2 regions of the Arsenophonus apicola genome follow, and region 1 is predicted to be linked to the other one. Evidence: riboswitches for the same ligand, from Rfam matches in the RefSeq annotation. Region 1 holds a riboswitch; the other holds the start of a gene.

Region 1 (9,255 bases):
AATTAGCGATTCCCAAATTAAATCTAAAATAATACGATAACGTATTGGATTTAAAAAGCTCGTTTGTTTACAAAACAATTGATAATTAGGATACATACGCTCACACAAACAAGCCATGAAAGTGATATGCTGCCAACTATTTAATTTTGCCAACCTCAAATGAATGGGGTTTCTTAACATCAAATTTCTACTCACTTGCGTTTTACGCTGAAGTTTACCTGAAAATCAATAGGTTCCACATATTTTAACTTTAATTATGCCAAATTCTGTTTTATTCGATTAAAAAACGCTCTATTAGAAGCGATTCCATCAGCCCAACGAGTAGGTTCTGGTAAACGATAACCTTTAATACACCGCTTAACCCATAATAATGAAGCGTCTAAACTGATTTTATGCCCAGGTGAGATATAAAGTGGTTTACATCTTTTTTTACTACGAAATACCCAACCAATTTGTTCATTATTATCATTCAACGGTTGGCAGCTTTCCACTATCTCATCTAAAGCTTCATGGTGACCACATAGACGTTTTTTCGCTATACCAATCGTTGGGATATCTAATAAAAGCCCCAAATGACTAGCAACCCCAAAACGGCGAGGATGGGCAATTCCTTGGCCATCAACCATGATAAGATCAGGCTTATGTTGCAGTTTTTCCCAAACAGCCAGTAGGGCAGGATACTCTCGGAAAGAGAGTAAACCTGGAATATAAGGGAATTCAGTGGGGATACGAGCAATATGATATTCAACAATAGCAAGTGAAGGCCAACGCATAACAACCATTGCGGCTCGGGTTACACTTCCTTTTTCTTCAAATCCAACATCAGCACCAGCAATAAGATTAGGAATAACAAAATTATCCGTAAGAATAATTTGTTTAGCTTTTATGGCCTGTTCCTGACGTAATAATTTAGTATCAATCATATTTATTTTTACTTAAAAAAAAATTTTATATAAATATATTTTAATATTTGTTTTATAACACAAAATATAAAAAAATATATTTAAATAATTGTAAATATTCAATTTCGATTTAATAATCAATAAAAAAATATAAAAATTAATATTTATTGCTTTTTCTTTCTTTGGATAAACCTTACTTATTGATGATATTGTTCTGATAATTTGTGTACTGAATTAATAAAATTTTTAACATGTTCAGGTGGAATGTCCTGATGAATGCCATGACCTAAATTAAAAACATGGCCACTACCTTGACCAAATTGCTTTAAAATAGTTTTAACTTCAAGCTCAATACGTTCTTTTGATGCATATAATATGGAAGGATCCATGTTTCCCTGTAAAGCCACCTTATCTCCTACCCGAGAGCGAGCATCTTCAATATCTGTCATCCAGTCGATACCTAACGCGTCACAACCGGTCGCAGCCATTGCCTCTAACCATTGACCACCACCTTTAGTAAATAATGTAACCGGAACTTTATGACCTTCATTTTCTCGCAATAGAGCATCGATAATCTGATGCATGTAATGTAAAGAAAATTGATGATAATCACGCCCAGTTAATACACCACCCCATGTATCAAAAATCATCACTGATTGAGCACCCGCCCGTATCTGAGCATTTAGATAGAGAATGACACTTTGGGTCAATTTATCCAATAATAAATGTAACGCTTTTGGCTCGGTATACATCAGCTTTTTAATATGGGTAAAAGCCTTACTACTTCCACCTTCAACCATATAAGTTGCCAATGTCCATGGACTACCCGAAAAACCGATTAATGGCACTTTCCCTTGTAACGCCTTGCGAATAGCGCGTATGGCATTCATTACGTAAACCAATTCTTGTTCTGGATCAGGAATTGGCAGTTTCTCTATATCAGCCAAACAGCCAATCGGACACTGAAACTTAGGCCCTTCTCCGGCTGAAAAATATAGACCTAGCCCCATCGCATCAGGAATAGTAAGAATATCTGAAAAAAGGATTGCCGCATCTAATGGAAATCGATGTAGAGGTTGTAATGTCACTTCACAAGCTAACTCGGTATTTTTACACAGTGAAAGAAAATCACCGGCTTTCTGACGAGTTTCTCGATATTCAGGTAGATAACGGCCTGCCTGACGCATCATCCATACTGGAGTTTTATCAACAGGCTGCCGTAATAGCGCGCGTAAGTAGCGATCATTTGTTAATGCAGACATCATTAGCTCCATTAAATGGCAATAAAAAATTGCCATTATCATCGTGTATTTGCCTTTTTATTGTTGCCTAGATGTGCAACAGCTTTGTTATAGCGTGATTAATATTGTTATTTATATAAGTTATAATTCTCTTGTCGACATAAAGCCAGTGTATCTTCAATTAACCGGCGAGCAATGGTATCAGGAGGCGGTATCTGCGGTAATTTATTATAATGATACCAATCTGCACTAATTAACTCATCAGGATTAGCCTGTATTTCACCACTAACATAATCAGCTAGAAAACCTATCATTAATGAATGAGGAAAAGGCCATGGCTGAGAAGCGACATAACGAATGTTACTAATGACAATATTACTTTCTTCTTTTACTTCCCTTTTCACCGCTTCTTCAATTGTTTCACCTAGTTCAACAAATCCGGCTAAGACTGTAAATATTGGCTTTTTTTTATGGCGGCGATGTTGTGCTAATAAGATATGATCAGCACGCCGGATAGCAACAATAATACAGGGCGCAATTTGTGGATAATAGCGCTCATGACAATGACCACACAAGCATGCCCATTCAGTTAAGCTGGTTGTCATTTTGTTGCCGCAATAGCCGCAATAATGGTGTGAGCGGTAAAATTCTGCCAGTTGAATACCTCGTCCAACCAGTTTAAATAGCCCCCCATCTTCATTGGCAATCCGTCGTGGTGAACACATATCTGTTGGTGATTTTGCCATAATTAACCAAATCGTTTCCGCCTGCCATTCACCAATAGGGAGAGCCTCTTTTCCTATTAGTGACCAAAATTGGGCTGAACCTTTCGGTAAATCACCATTTGGTAACCAAATTCGACCGCCAAAACTAACAACCCACCAACCTGTTTCTGTTCCGGCTAATTGTTTTCTAATCATATAGCTCAGTTCTTCTATATTTTATTGTTCGGTGAATTTTAAAAATATGTCTTGCTTGATCCTAATTAATATAGGCTAACCCATTTTCATCAATATCGAGTAACTATTCTGACTAAAGGTTGTTTGATGAAGAAGTTATCCATTGCAGTTTTCATTATCTCTCTTATATACTGGCATTATCTTGTCGGAGTGCCTAGTAGGTTTAACAATATCTACAGGCTGAGACCGTTAATTCGGGATCCGCGGAACCTGATCAGGCTAATACCTGCGAAGGGAACAAGAGTAATCAACCTGCGATTATGACTTATCAAAAGTAAGTAGCGCAATTATTATACTATTACTCTCACCGAGCTCCAGACAAGCAATTTCTCAATACAATTTATCTCTTTTATGTAAACTCTTTGTAATGATTTTAGGAATTTGCTATGTCTAAGAATATTATTGCAACCAGTGATATAGGTGTTACCACAAATACCAGTTCCCCACGAAAAGTACAACGTGAAGCGACACAACGTTTTCTCGATAATCTACAAAATATCAGCTTTCCCGGCTCAAAACGGATCTACTTAACTGGTTATCACTATAATACCCAAGTTCCTATGCGTGAAATTCAACTTTCACCGACCTTGGTTGGCGGTACAAAAGATAATCCATTGTTTGAAGAGAATGAGGCAATACCGGTCTATGATACTTCAGGTGCCTATGGCGATCCTGATGTTACGGTGGATATTAAAGTGGGTTTAAAAAAATGCCGCCAACATTAGATCTTCGATCGCAATGATACTGAACCAGTTAAAAAGCCAAGCTCCTATTTTACCCAACAACGACTCGCTGATGCCGGATTGAATTATCTTCGTTTCAATCACCGGCCACAACCATTAAAAGCCAAAAGCGGAAAAAGCATCACGCAATTGCACTATGCTCGTCAAGGGATAATCACAGCTGAAATGGAATTTATTGCGATCCGCGAAAATATGGGACGGGAGCGTATCAATAGTAAAATATTAACTCAACAGCATCCAGGTCAAAGCTTTAGTGCTACTTTGCCAAATAACATTACCCCTGAATTTGTTCGACAAGAAGTTGCTGCTGGTCGTGCCATTATTCCAGCCAATATCAACCATCCTGAAGCCGAGCCAATGATTATTGGTCGAAATTTTTTGGTAAAAGTTAATGCTAATATCGGTAATTCCTCAGTCACTTCATCGATTGAAGAAGAAATTGAAAAACTAATCTGGGCGACGCATTGGGGAGCCGATACCGTAATGGATTTATCGACTGGCCGTTACATCCATGAAACGAGAGAATGGCTGTTGCGTAATAGCCCTGTTCCTATCGGTACTGTGCCCATCTACCAAGCATTGGAAAAAGTCAATGGCGTTGCAGAAAATTTGAGCTGGGAAATATTTCGCGACACCCTGCTTGAGCAAGCCGAATAAGGGGTAGATTATTTTACTATTCATGCCGGTGTCTTATTACGCTATGTGCCAATGACCGCCAATCGCTTGACTGGTATTGTCTCTCGCGGTGGCTCAATTATGGCAAAATGGTGTTTGTCCCATCATCAGGAAAACTTTTTGTATAGTCATTTCGAGGAAATTTGTGCAATCTGTGCTGCTTACGATGTATCTTTGTCCCTTGGCGATGGATTACGACCAGGCTCTTTACAAGACGCCAATGATGAAGCGCAATTTGCTGAATTATATACATTAGGCGAATTAACTAAGCTAGCCTGGCAATATGATGTTCAAGTTATGATCGAAGGACCGGGGCATATCCCAATGCAAATGATCCGCCGTAATATGACGGAAGAATTAACCCATTGTCATGAAGCGCCATTCTATACTTTAGGGCCTTTAACCACCGATATCGCACCTGGTTATGATCACTTTACCTCGGGTATCGGAGCGGCTTTAATTGGTTGGTTTGGTTGTGCCATGCTCTGTTATGTCACGCCAAAAGAACATTTAGGCTTACCTAATAAGGAAGATGTAAAACAAGGACTGATTACCTATAAAATTGCCGCCCATGCTGCTGATCTCGCTAAGGGCCATCCTGGGGCGCAAATTCGAGATAACGCCTTATCCAAAGCACGATTTGAGTTCCGCTGGCAAGATCAATTTAATCTCGCTCTCGATCCTGAAACCGCACGTGCCTACCATGATGAAACTTTGCCACAAGCAGCGGGTAAAGTGGCCCATTTTTGCTCAATGTGTGGGCCTAAATTTTGCTCAATGAAAATTTCGCAACAAGTCCGTGAACATGCTGCACAAATGGCACAAATGTCGGCAACATTTCGCACCCAGGGCAGCGAGCTATACCACAGCATGGAGACAATTTCCGATGACAAAATGGCCTGAGCACGCATTTGCATCGACAGAACAGAAACTTGGTCTGTACCCAGTCGTTGATTCTGTCGAGTGGATCAAGCGCTTGCTTAACGCCGGCGTTACCACTATTCAATTAAGGATCAAAAATCCATTAGCCAACAACCTTGAAGCAGATATTAAGCAGGCTATTATGCTAAGCCAACGATATCAAGCCCGCCTATTTATTAATGATTATTGGCAGTTAGCTATAAAACATGGTGCCTACGGTGTCCATTTAGGGCAAGAAGATATTAATTTCGCTGATCTAAATCGCCTACAAAAAGCGGGCTTGCGCTTAGGAATTTCAAGCCATAATCAACAAGAACTCGCCAGAGCAAAGCAGTTAAGACCCTCTTATATTGCATTAGGCCATATATTTCCTACTAGTACAAAATTAATGTCTTCCTCACCACAAGGATTAATTAGCCTAAAACAGCAAGTAAATGTCACACCAGATCACCCAACTATTGCTATAGGCGGTATTACTTTAGCTCGTGTTCCCGCAGTGCTTGCAACAGGCGTAGGAGGTATTGCCATGGTTAGTGCGATCACCAAATCGCCTGACTGGCCGAAAGTTGTTGCTCAGTTACTCTATCTCATTGAAGGTAAGGAAATGAGCCATGCTTGATGATGCTATTTTTATGCGCTATAGCCGCCAACTATTACTTGAAGAAATCGGTTATCAAGGTCAACAAAAATTAACAACAAGCAAAGTGCTTATTGTCGGATTGGGTGGACTTGGTTCACCGGCGGCACTTTATTTAGCTGCTGCCGGGGTCGGTGAACTCTGGTTGGCCGATAATGATAAACTACATCTTTCAAATCTACAGCGACAAATTCTTTACCATACACAAGATATTTCTCAGCCTAAAGTCACATTAGCAGCAAAACAACTTAATCAGCTCAATCCACAAACCAAAGTGAAAACTTTTGCCAAAAAACAAAACTATCATTCACTGCGAACGCTGGTTCGCGATACGGATCTGATATTGGATTGTACTGATAATATGTCAACTCGCCAGGCAATTAATGCGGCATGTGTGGTGGAAAAAAAGACACTCATTAGTGGTAGTGCGGTAGGTTTCAACGGTCAATTATTAGTTCTTGAACCTTCCTATAACCAAGGCTGCTACGCTTGTCTTTATCCTAATATGAATGAACCTTATCGTAACTGTCACAAGGCCGGAGTTTTAGGACCGGTTGTTGGCGTTATCGGCTCGCTGCAAGCCTTAGAAGCCATTAAATTATTAGTCCATTACCCTCATCGCTCAGTGGAAAACTGAAATTATTCGATGGTAAACAATATAGCTGGCATACCTTGCAACTTAGCAAAGCGAAAAGCTGTTTAGTGTGTGGAACCAGGAGATAAATATGCACATTTTGCTAAATGATCGAATGATCGAAATTAACAGTTCGATCACGATCACCCAGTTATTTGATCAGCTGAAACTTAATACGTTAGGTATTGCGCTAGCAATTAATCAGATCATTATTCCGCGTGAAGATTGGAATCATCACTATATTAACCATCAAGATAAGATCCTGTTATTCCAGGCCATTGCCGGAGGCTAAATTATGTTAAAAATTGCTGATACCATTTTTCAATCACGTTTATTTCTCGGTAGCGGAAAATTCGCAAATTCATCATTGATGATCCAGGCCATTCAAGCTTCTGGTAGTCAATTAGTCACCATGGCGATGAAACGGATTGATTTAATTAATAAAAATGATGACATTTTGCTACCATTACAAAAAATTGGCGTCAAATTATTACCGAATACTTCGGGTGCTAAAAATGCACAAGAAGCTCTATTTGCTGCCCGCTTAGCTCGTGATGCCTTAGCCACAAATTGGATAAAATTGGAGATCCACCCCGATACAAAATATTTATTACCTGATCCAATTGAGACGTTAAAAGCGGCTGAATTGTTGGTAAAAGAAGGTTTTATTGTTTTACCTTATTGTAGTGCCGATCCTGTCTTGTGCCGACATTTAGAGGAGGTAGGTTGCGCTGCGGTGATGCCTCTTGGTGCACCTATCGGTAGCAATAAAGGATTAATTACCTATGATTTTCTACAAATTATAATTGAGCAAGCCTCAATCCCTGTTGTTGTTGATGCAGGACTTGGTGCACCCAGTCATGCATTAGCCGCCTTGGAGATAGGAGCCGACGCGGTACTGGTAAATACCGCTATTGCCGTTGCTAATGATCCGGTTGCCATGGCACACGCCTTTCGTATTGCCATTGAAGCAGGTGATATAGTACAAACTGCCGGACTTGCAGCGCAACAGCAGCAAGCCGCACCCTCTAGCTCTTTAACACAATTCCTTGAGGCATTTCAATAATGGCGTCTTTTACTGAAATTTATCAGCAACTTGATTGGCATCAACTGGTAATACAAATTAACAGTAAATCACCTCAAGAGGTTGAAAAAACGATTTGCGCAGATAGACTGTCATTAAATGATTTTATGGCTCTCATTTCACCCGCAGCCTATCCTTATTTGGAAGTTATTGCTCAAAAAGCGCAGAAATTAACCCGCCAGCGTTTTGGCAATATTGTTAGCCTTTATGTACCACTCTATCTGTCTAATCTGTGTGCTAATGATTGTACTTATTGTGGTTTTTCTATGCACAACCCGATCAAACGAAAAACGCTTAACGAAACAGAGATTATTGCAGAATGCGAGGCGATACGTTCCATGGGATATAATAATTTATTGCTTGTAACTGGTGAACACCCAAGTAAAGTGGGCATGAATTATTTCCGTCAATATATACCATTAATTAGACAATATTTCAGTTCGCTATTAATGGAGGTTCAACCATTAACAATAGCGGAATATAGAGAGCTGAAAAAAATTGGCTTAGATGGTGTACTGGTATACCAGGAAACTTATCATCAACCAACTTATCAGCAACACCATTTACGTGGAAAAAAGCAAGATTTTTTTTGGCGGCTAGAAACACCCGATCGCCTTGGTCAGGCCGGTATTGATAAAATTGGTTTAGGGGCACTAATCGGATTATCCAATAATTGGCGGGTTGACTATTATCTAGTAGCAAACCATCTATTTTATCTACAAAAAAAATATTGGAAAAGCCGTTACTCTATTTCTTTCCCAAGAATACGCGCCTGTATTGGTGGTATTAAGCCTGCATCTACTATCCAGGAAGCAGAATTAGTGCAATTAATTTGCGCTTTCCGTTTATTGGCGCCCGAAGTCGAGCTTTCATTATCCACCCGTGAATCGCCTTTTTTTCGTGATAACATTATTCCACTGGTTATCAATAATCTTAGCGCTGGCTCAAGAACCCAACCTGGTGGTTATGCTAAACATCATCAAGCACTGGAGCAATTTGCTACCTATGATAACCGCAGCGCAAAAACCATCGCTAAAGTCATTATCGATGCTGGACTTCAACCTGTTTGGAAAGATTGGGACAACCATTTAGGACGTTGATAAAACACCACCTTAATTGGTGGTGACAACCCGTTTGCTCAATCAAGCTGTTAATTTTTTAATTAGTTGCTTTCAACTTACGAAATAGAATAAAACTTTGCCTATTCACGATCTAATCTATAGTGATATCTTAATAACTCGTCTTTATTGATCAACAATAATGTCTTTATTAATAATTTGTTGCTGCCCATTACCCACCATTTGCGCAAACTTTTTTATGGGATCATCGCGCAATGCATATAACCGTTTTAAGGCATAAGGATTATCACCCAGTTTCACTTTACCTTGAATAGTCGTCAATGCCAAAATCATACCCGAAGCCTCGGCCGCTTCCATTACTTGTTTATTATATGCACCAA
Region 2 (9,255 bases), 1.1 Mb from region 1:
GTACATAATTCTCTGTCGCAAAAGGTACTCGAGTGTGCTTAGTAACTAAATGTTCTTTTACTCTGTCAGCACTATCATCAACATTTAATTGTTCATCGCCCTCTAAACAAAAACTTTGGCTGATATAATCCAGTAATTCATTTACTAGCACTGAGGGATTCTGTGGTTGATTGTCACGCATCGCATGGCCAATATAGCTAAGATAAAATAGTTGAGAAGCGGAATTTAAAGCCTCCAAAAAGAGATAACGATCATCATCTCGACGCTTTCTGTCACCTCGTTGTGGCTGTTCAGCCATTAAATCAAATCCTAATGGCGGTATAGAACGTGGATATATCCGATCGTTCATACCTAATAAACACACAACTTTAAAAGGGATAGAACGCATTGGCATTAGAGTACAAAAATTAATTGCACCAGCAAGAAAACGTTGACTAATCTTTTCATCATCAAAACATGCGACTAGCTCATCACGAATAAGCGATAGAGGAACCCTATCTTCATATTTTGTCACTATTCCAGTCTCAATAGTTTTCTGCCATTGTTGAAGTATAAAAATGAATATCGATTCAATTTGTTCATCAGTCTCAAAAAAAGCATCTAACAGACATTGACATAATGGCAACCATTCTGACAGTTTCCTTTCCTGATTAAGGATACTTCTCCAGTTGGTTAATGAATCAATAAATGTGGCAAGCTGCCCCGCTAATTGTGCGGCCAAACCTGTACATTCATCATAAGGCAAAATTTTATTCCAAGTCCCTACATGACTATCCATCGCATAGCCAAGCAGCATTCTATTTAAACCAAAGGCCCATGTATTCTGACCTGTTACCGGTAACTCCAACATTGCAATATTTTCATCATTAAGCCCCCAGCGTATACCTGATTCGTTGATCCATCGACGCAATAAAAGTAATTCATCATCATAGATAGAAAATCGTCGAGCCAGGGCAGGTACTTCCAACAATGCTAATACTTGCTCTGTCGTAAAACGACTTTGGGGTAAATCAAGTAATGAAATAAAAGCTTGTAAAATAGGATGCACCTGCCGAGCTTTTCGATCTGAGATAGAAAAAGGGAGCTGACGTTCAGTTGATACATGACTAAACACAGCCTGAATATAAGGTGCATAACTGTCAATATCCGCCACCATCACAATGATATCTTTGGGGGTTAGGGTTGCATCTTCCTCAAATAGACGTAACAAATAATCTTGCAGTACTTCTACTTCACGCTGTGGGCTATGGCATGAATGAAATGTCAGTGATTTATCCTGTTTGCTTAATTGCCTTTTTAAAAAACTATTATTGTAACTTGCTTCGGTTAAACCCAGTTGAGCATGATCTTCTAAATCCAAAATATCTCTTTGAACCTGGTGCAATAAACTATCACATGGTAAATCTACAAAGGCAGCAATTTCATTCGATTGCTCCAATTGAGAAAGAAAATAGAGATTGTCACGTCCTAACTTGCCCCAAGAAGCTAAAAGTGGATTAGTCAGAAATTGTTCACCTTGTTGATTAAATAAAGTATCAGATGAACCTTCTCTCTTAAAACGCATAATTTCATGTTGATCACGATAATCCTTTAACTTACGCCGCTCAAGTTTTGCCAAAAAAGCATAGCTCTGAATATCTCCCCAATAATAACGACATGGGTTAGTAAACATTAAATGAATATCTATATGTTGGCCGAGGGCATTTAATGCCTGCAAATAGACGGGGGGTAATGCAGCAATACCACAGATAAATACGCGTTTTGGCAAGGTAATATGTGAAGGCACATTAACCTGCAAACTTTGTATAAATTGTTGATAGAGATTTGCGCGATGCCATTTAGGTTGATTAAGTTTTTCAGTATACTCAATTAATGCTAACCAAAGGCGTTTTTGCCATTGCTGATTATCACTTAATCCCTCAATTAGTTGTTTCTTATGCCAGCTTTCTAACCATTGTGGACGGTAAACTAAATATTGATCAAACAAATCGGCAATACGACCGGATAACTGATACAACTTGCGTTTACCCGTATCCTCATTCAGATATTGTCTTAGTGGTTCAAACTCCGGCTCGTGTAGCAAGGATGGTAAAATTGTCATTAATTTCCAAGCCATTGCCCCTTTGCTAAAAGCACTCTCTTTTGGAATATCAGGTAAAACCCGAGTAAACATGTCCCAAATAAAAGTTGCCGGTAGAGGAAAAGAAATATTAGCAGCAATTCCTAAACTTTGTGCAAGCTCTATTTGTAGCCATTGCGACATACCTGGACTTTGAACCAAAATAATTTCTTGTTCAAACGGATTGGCCAAGGGATCATTTTTGATCAAACTAGAAATCAGTTCTTTATGAATTTCTAATTGATTAGAATGATAAATTTGTAGCATACCCTCTCCCTGACGAACAGTACCACCTTGATGCAGTTGTCAAATGATTGTAAGGCATCTTAAATGTAATTAACATTTGCTTACAAGTATCTGTAACATTCACATAATGATATGATAAATCAGTATTTTTAAGTGTATTATTCGTTATATCAGCGATAGTAGAATCAATGCTTAGCATTGCTTCTTCACTTTCAAAAAAAGTGTGCATCAATCTAAATTGTTGTGTTTTTTGCCAGGCAAGAAAAAAGCCTGCCTTTAGATTATGAACATATTTTATTAATGCTATAGCTGAAATAGCAAATAACGCTATAGCAATCATCACTTCGGTTATTGCCATGCCAGATTGCCTATTGAGTTTAGCGCGTTTCATTGACAAAATTCCGTTCTTTTAACTAGACAAAAATCCAGCCATCCTTGCCTTAAAGGAATAAAACCAGACATTACATTTTTATCTGCTTTGAGCCATAGATAAAGTGAAAATACCGTTTTATTGTCAAAATAAGCATGGCCGGCTAATAGAAAATAATCATTTTTATAGTGGCGCAAACAACTTTTGAAATTAGCACCTAACGGCTGCTGACAAGACCAGGAAGAATTTTTTTCCTTATTAATAATCCAAGGTTGATACTTTCCCCATGCTAATGCAGACTCTGCTTGCTCAAAAAAAAGCCAATAATGTTGTTCACTTTCCAACATCTGCAATAGATTATCCTGATGATGATGCAATGCTTTTAACATTAATAAACTCATAGTAATCAGCATTATTATTGCCATTAATAAAATGCTCCCTTGCTGTTGGATTTTGTGGGAAAAAAACCAATTTATTTGTTTCATATTGATTGATTTCTTAAATAAATTTTCAGTTTATATTCCCTTAATAGATCTGGATATGCTCGTGGAAATAGACTTAAAAACACAGTTAAAAAACGTTTCTTATCCATTGTTACTGCTGTTAATGCAAATTGCGAAACCACTATTTTTTTGGGATCAAATAGGTTTATCCATCCTTGTCCTTCACAATCTTCTCTACTACGGTGTATTTGCAACCTACCTTGATGCATACGATAGATAAAGAAATCAGAAGTCTCATCTTTTGCTTTTTCCCATTTGCCATCTAAATTGTAATCGTAAATAAGATGGATGCAGGAATGCTCTGCTTCCCCTTTTTTTTCACTGATTTTCAATGCCATTCCAACACAATCGCCAAAACAATAACCTGAACGTCGAGCATCCTTTTCCAACATTAATAAGAATTGTCTTGCCATCATATCAAGATGATAAGTTTGATATAATCGATTAATTTGCTGCGTTAATAAGGGATATAGCGTTATAATAGCGAGAAAAACAATACTACTTATCATTAAGCTGATTAGGACTTCAATCAGTGAAAAACCTTGTTGCTTTAGACTAAAAGAAATTGGTCTATTTAGCACCTGGCTATTCCTCCCAGCCTTTGATGACTACATAAACGCACTCGCCCCAAAGCAGAAATAATGATCAAAATATCTTCTGAGTGATTGCTAAAACGTAAAGTAGTTGGTAATGCTGTTCCTCTTTTGCCAAGCAACAAGGTCGATACTCGGCTGTAATTTTGTAACACAATTTCATTATGCCTATTGATCAACTTCATCTCTTTACTTGGTTGGCTATCCTTTTTACCTTTAATTGTTACTATCAGCATCCAATTTGAGGTTTTATCCGTTTTAATTATTAATTTCCTCTCCTGATTCAAATATGCTGCCTGCATTTGGTGACGGGCAATAAAAGCAGCAACTTTTTGTGTGACAATAATTAAATGTATTTTATGTTGATAATTTCGCCATCCCTTAATACTAACAACAGCAATCAACGCAGTTATGGCAATCGCAATGATAATTTCAAGCACTGTGAACCCTTGTTGGCGCATCTGTTTTTGCCATATGTAGCCCAATTAACACAGACTATTGTTATGTATTTAGGATAAAAAAATAAATCGTCAAATGAGATAGAAGGGAAACAGGTCTATTAAAAATTTTGTATTACAAAAAATTGGAAAACAAAAATAGAAACGCCTCCCAAATTTTAATGTTTTCAGAAGCTATTTATTTACTAATGCAACCATAATATTAATTAAAAATAGTCATGAGAGGATCGTTACTGATTGCACATTGGATGATTACAGTAACCGATAAAAGTCGTCATACCGTAAATGGATATTTAATTGCATCATGAAATTGATAACCAATGACCTCAAAATCATTACTACTTACCCAGCTTTCAATATCTTTTAATGTCTTAATGTCAGGATTAATCCGCAATTGTGGCAAAGAATAAGGAGCACGCTTCAACTGGATATCACGCATGATTGAAAGTTGATTTTCATAAATGTGAGCATTCACTATCTTATGATAAACCTTACCTGGTTTGTGACCCGTGATCTGGGCAATGAGTGCCAGTAAAACAAAACATTGAATTTGATTAAAGTTCAGTCCTAAAGGAACATCACAACTACGTTGGTATGAAGTTAAATAGAGTGTGTCAGCTAACAGAGAAAAAGTGTGAGTATGCATACAAGGGCGTAAACAACCTAATTCAAATTCACCCGGATTGTAAAAAGTGATTATTTCCGCACGATCATCTATCCCAACCGAAAGGTTACTAATGACTTTTTGTAGCTGATCTAAATAAGTACCATCAGGCCGTTGCCACGAACGCCCCTGAACACCATAAACCCGCCCCATGTCATCTTCACCTTTACGGTTCGGATTATTGAGCCATGCCTGATTTTCATTTGCATTGGCATTCCATGTATTACAGCCAATATCTCGAAATTGTGCAGCGCTTGAATAACCTCTTAGGTAACCTAGTAATTCAGCAATAGCTGCTTTATAAAAACTTTTACGAGTTGTAATTAAAGGAAACTGGTTATTTGCGACATCGTATTCAAGATCAGCATTAATAATTGTTAAACACCGAACACCTGTGCGTTTATTTTCTACCCACTGACCTTCATCAATAATACGCTGACATAAATCCAGATATTGTTTCATTATTATTACCCGCTAAAAATTTATTATTTAATCCTATAAATAAAAAAAACCTATTGTTATCCTCTGCTACTTACTCTTTTCTACCTTGCTAGTAATAGAATAATTTGTACAATGGCTATCCTTCTTATATGCCCAGACCATCATAAAAATACCAATAATAATCATAGGGATTGATAGAATTTGTCCCATACTTATACCACCAAATAGCCCCAACTGCGCATCTGGCTGCCGGAAAAATTCAATAAAAATACGGAAAGCACCATAACCAATCAAAAATAATCCTGAAACACTCCCCATTGGACGGGGCTTACGAATAAACAAATTCAAAATAATAAATAAAATAATCCCTTCAAAAAACATCTCATAAAGTTGGGAAGGGTGACGTGGTAATACACCATACTGTTGTAAAATTGGTAATAAAGAAGGGTCTTGACTGACGATTTGAATATCTTCTGTTCGTGAACCTGGGAATAATATTGCCCATGGCGTATCTAATGTTATACGTCCCCAAAGCTCGCCATTAATAAAATTACCAATACGTCCCATGCCTAATCCAAAGGGAATTAATGGTGCAACAAAATCGGCAACTTGAAAAAAATGGCGATGGGTTCTGCGAGCATACCACCACATGGCACATATCACACCAATTAACCCGCCATGAAAAGACATTCCTCCGTCCCAGACTTTAAATAGATACAACGGATTGTTCAAGAAGACAGGCAAATTATAAAATAAAACATAGCCTAGACGCCCGCCAATAAAGACGCCTAAGAAACCGATATAGAGCAGATTTTCAACTTCATTTTTCGTCCAACCGCTATTCGCTTTACCAGCCCTTCGCTTTGCCAGCCATAAAGCAAAAACAAATCCCACCAAATACATTAAACCATACCAATGAAGGGCTACTGGATCAATCGAGAATATAACAGGATCAATATTAGGAAACACAATATAACTATTATTCATCGTCTCCACTCTTTAGTTTTATAGAGTTTGATAGAATTGCATGACTGCATGCGGTTTAAAATCTAATGGTATCCTATTGATTAAATACATTAACCAATCTATTCAATGCCTATTTTGGCAAGCAAATTCTGTCAAAAAACAAACAAGAGTAGTTTTCACTACTCTCACTTTGCTTTATAAGCAACTAAAATCGGCCATTAAAATATTAACCTACTTTTGTTAAATTTATTTAGCCACGTTTACGCCTATAGTTATGACTCTTATATGATGTCACTACACTACTTTGCAGTGACATAACGATCGGAGCAAATTCTTTCATCACACGCCGATAAACATCGCGTTTAAAAGAAACAACCTGACGAACAGGGTACCAATAACTCACCCAACGCCAACTATCAAATTCAGGCGTTTTACTTGTTTGCACATTAATATTATGTTCATTACAAACCAATTGTAATAAAAACCAACGTTGCTTTTGCCCAATACAAACTGGCTTTGTGTCCCAACGCACCAAACGTTTAGGTAATTTGTAACGTAACCAGTTCCGGGTAGATGCCAATATTTTAACATCTTTACGATCCAACCCAACCTCTTCGAATAATTCCCGATACATCGCCTGTTCTGGCGATTCTTCAGAATTAATGCCCCCTTGAGGAAACTGCCATGAATGTTGTCCATAGCGACGAGCCCATAATACCTGGCCTTGTCGATTACAAATTACAATTCCTACATTCGGGCGGTAGCCATCATTGTCAACCATCTGACTACCTCGTTAAAAATTTAAAAGATAGCTTATTGTTTCATACTACTCTATATGGTAAGCCTTTATCAAATATAGTATTTGCAATTATAAGATAACATCTTACAATAAGGCCATCTCAACGGGGTGTTAGCTATGCTCAATATTGTTAATAGCTGGCTGAGAAAAACTCGTCGAACCTGATCCGATTAACATCGGCGTAGGGATTTGAGCCACTCTAATGATTTATTCATCAATAAATAGCTTCATTACTGTCTATTCCTCAGATCCTATAGCATCACTATTATTTAATTATATAGGAGAACTCAGTATTGAAGAATGTACTGCTAAAAATAGTTAGTGCTAGCTTAATTTGTTGTTCAGCTTTCGCGCTCCAAGCAAAACCGATATTAACCGTTTACACTTATGATTCCTTTATCGCAGATTGGGGGCCAGGGCCTACAATCAAGCCTGCCTTTGAACAAATATGTAACTGTGAGCTCAAACTAATTGGTCTAAATGATGGAGTCGCGTTATTAAATCGACTTAGAATGGAAGGAAGAAATAGTCCTGCCGATATTGTCCTTGGACTTGATAATAACTTAATTGATCTGGCAAAAAAAACTGGCTTATTTACTGTAAGTCAAATTGACATGAGTCAACTGAAATTACCTATAAAATGTAATAACAATATTTTTATCCCTTATGATTATGGTTATTTTGCTTTTATTTATGATAAAACGCGGGTCACTGAAGTACCAAAAAGTCTCGATGAACTGATTAATAGTCCCCAACCATGGAAAATTATTTATCAAGATCCACGTACCAGTACACCAGGCTTAGGGTTGTTACTTTGGATACAAAAAATTTATGCAGAAAATAGTGCCCAAGTTTGGCAAAAAATAGCCGCAAAAACCGTAACTGTTACCAAAGGTTGGAGCGAATCATATGGACTGTTCTTAAAAGGTGAAAGTGACTTTGTCCTCAGTTATAGCTCTTCACCCGGTTTTCATCTGTTAAATGATAAAAAAAATAATTATGCTGCGGCAATATTTAGTGAGGGCCATTATCTGCAAATTGAAGTTGCTGCCCAATTAGCAACGAGTAAACAACCTAAACTAGCTCAACAATTCATGCAATTTATGCTATCGCCAACCTTCCAAAAAACGTTGCCGACAACCAACTGGATGTATCCGGTTATTGATATCCCCTTACCTAACGTTTATCAACAAATACCTGTGCCGAAAAAATCATTACAATTTAATGCAGAAGATATTACTCAACATCGCAATGATTGGATCTATTTATGGCAAAATGCCGTCAGCCACCAATAGGCAGTTCACTTTGGCCTGGTGTAGTCGTGTCCGGCCTATTAATCACTATTGCTGTAGTTACGTTCAGCACTTTATGGTTACACGCACCTCAAATAAGTTGGCGAGGATTTATTGATGATAGCTATTTATGGCATGTCATTGGTTTTACTTTTTGGCAAGCATTACTATCAACCTTATTATCGGTTATCCCAGCGATATTTTTAGCCAAAGCCCTTTTTCGGCGCCATTTTCCCGGTCGTACACTATTTTTACGCTTATGCTCTATGACACTGGTATTGCCTGTTCTGGTGGCTATTTTTGGTTTATTAACTGTCTATGGTCGAGTGGGATGGATCGCTCAATTTTGTCAATGGTTAGGTATTAATTACCAATTTACGCCTTATGGCCTAAAAGGTATTTTATTAGCACATATCTTTTTTAATTTACCATTAGCTAGCCGAATGTTATTGCTCGCACTAGAAAGTATAGCTGTTGAGCAACGCCAGCTTGCCGCTCAGCTAGGTATGAACCAATGGCAACATTTTCGTATTGTTGAATGGCCTTATCTTAGGCGACAGATTTTACCAACATCCAGCCTGATTTTTATGCTGTGCTTTGCTAGTTTTGCTACTGTACTAACGCTTGGTGGGGGACCTGCTGCAACCACTATTGAATTGGCTCTCTATCAATCGTTAAGTTATGATTTTGATCTAAATAAAGCCGCTTTGCTGGCCCTGATCCAACTTTTTTGCTGTTTAGGCTTAGTATTATTAAGCCAAAAATTAAATGTTATTTTTTCCGTCGGCGTTAGTCGACAATTTC

What was found. A riboswitch is a leader RNA that binds a small molecule or an ion and turns the genes downstream of it on or off. The one in region 1 is predicted to bind thiamine pyrophosphate.
Region 2: linked by a shared signal. The riboswitch ahead of thiB (thiamine ABC transporter substrate binding subunit) and the one ahead of thiC (phosphomethylpyrimidine synthase ThiC) in region 1 are both predicted to bind thiamine pyrophosphate.

What each region holds. Positions count from the first base shown of each region.
Region 1 covers NZ_CP084222.1:3,084,202-3,093,456, forward strand. The annotation lists gene LDL57_RS14665 (YjaG family protein) at 1-180, opposite strand, end outside; gene nfi (deoxyribonuclease V) at 255-923, opposite strand; gene hemE (uroporphyrinogen decarboxylase) at 1,100-2,164, opposite strand; gene nudC (NAD(+) diphosphatase) at 2,272-3,063, opposite strand; TPP riboswitch at 3,239-3,356, shown strand; partial or broken gene thiC (phosphomethylpyrimidine synthase ThiC) at 3,489-5,423, shown strand; gene thiE (thiamine phosphate synthase) at 5,407-6,060, shown strand; partial or broken gene LDL57_RS14695 (HesA/MoeB/ThiF family protein) at 6,053-6,801, shown strand; gene thiS (sulfur carrier protein ThiS) at 6,804-7,004, shown strand; gene LDL57_RS14705 (thiazole synthase) at 7,008-7,778, shown strand; gene thiH (2-iminoacetate synthase ThiH) at 7,778-8,896, shown strand; gene LDL57_RS14715 (polysaccharide deacetylase family protein) at 9,041-9,255, opposite strand, start outside.
Region 2 covers NZ_CP084222.1:877,477-886,731, forward strand. The annotation lists gene recC (exodeoxyribonuclease V subunit gamma) at 1-2,386, opposite strand, end outside; gene LDL57_RS03810 (type IV pilus modification PilV family protein) at 2,364-2,756, opposite strand; gene LDL57_RS03815 (YgdB family protein) at 2,753-3,220, opposite strand; gene LDL57_RS03820 (prepilin peptidase-dependent protein) at 3,217-3,819, opposite strand; gene LDL57_RS03825 (prepilin-type N-terminal cleavage/methylation domain-containing protein) at 3,813-4,292, opposite strand; gene LDL57_RS03830 (thymidylate synthase) at 4,564-5,415, opposite strand; gene lgt (prolipoprotein diacylglyceryl transferase) at 5,482-6,381, opposite strand; gene rppH (RNA pyrophosphohydrolase) at 6,611-7,141, opposite strand; TPP riboswitch at 7,254-7,365, shown strand; gene thiB (thiamine ABC transporter substrate binding subunit) at 7,465-8,454, shown strand; gene thiP (thiamine/thiamine pyrophosphate ABC transporter permease ThiP) at 8,427-9,255, shown strand, end outside.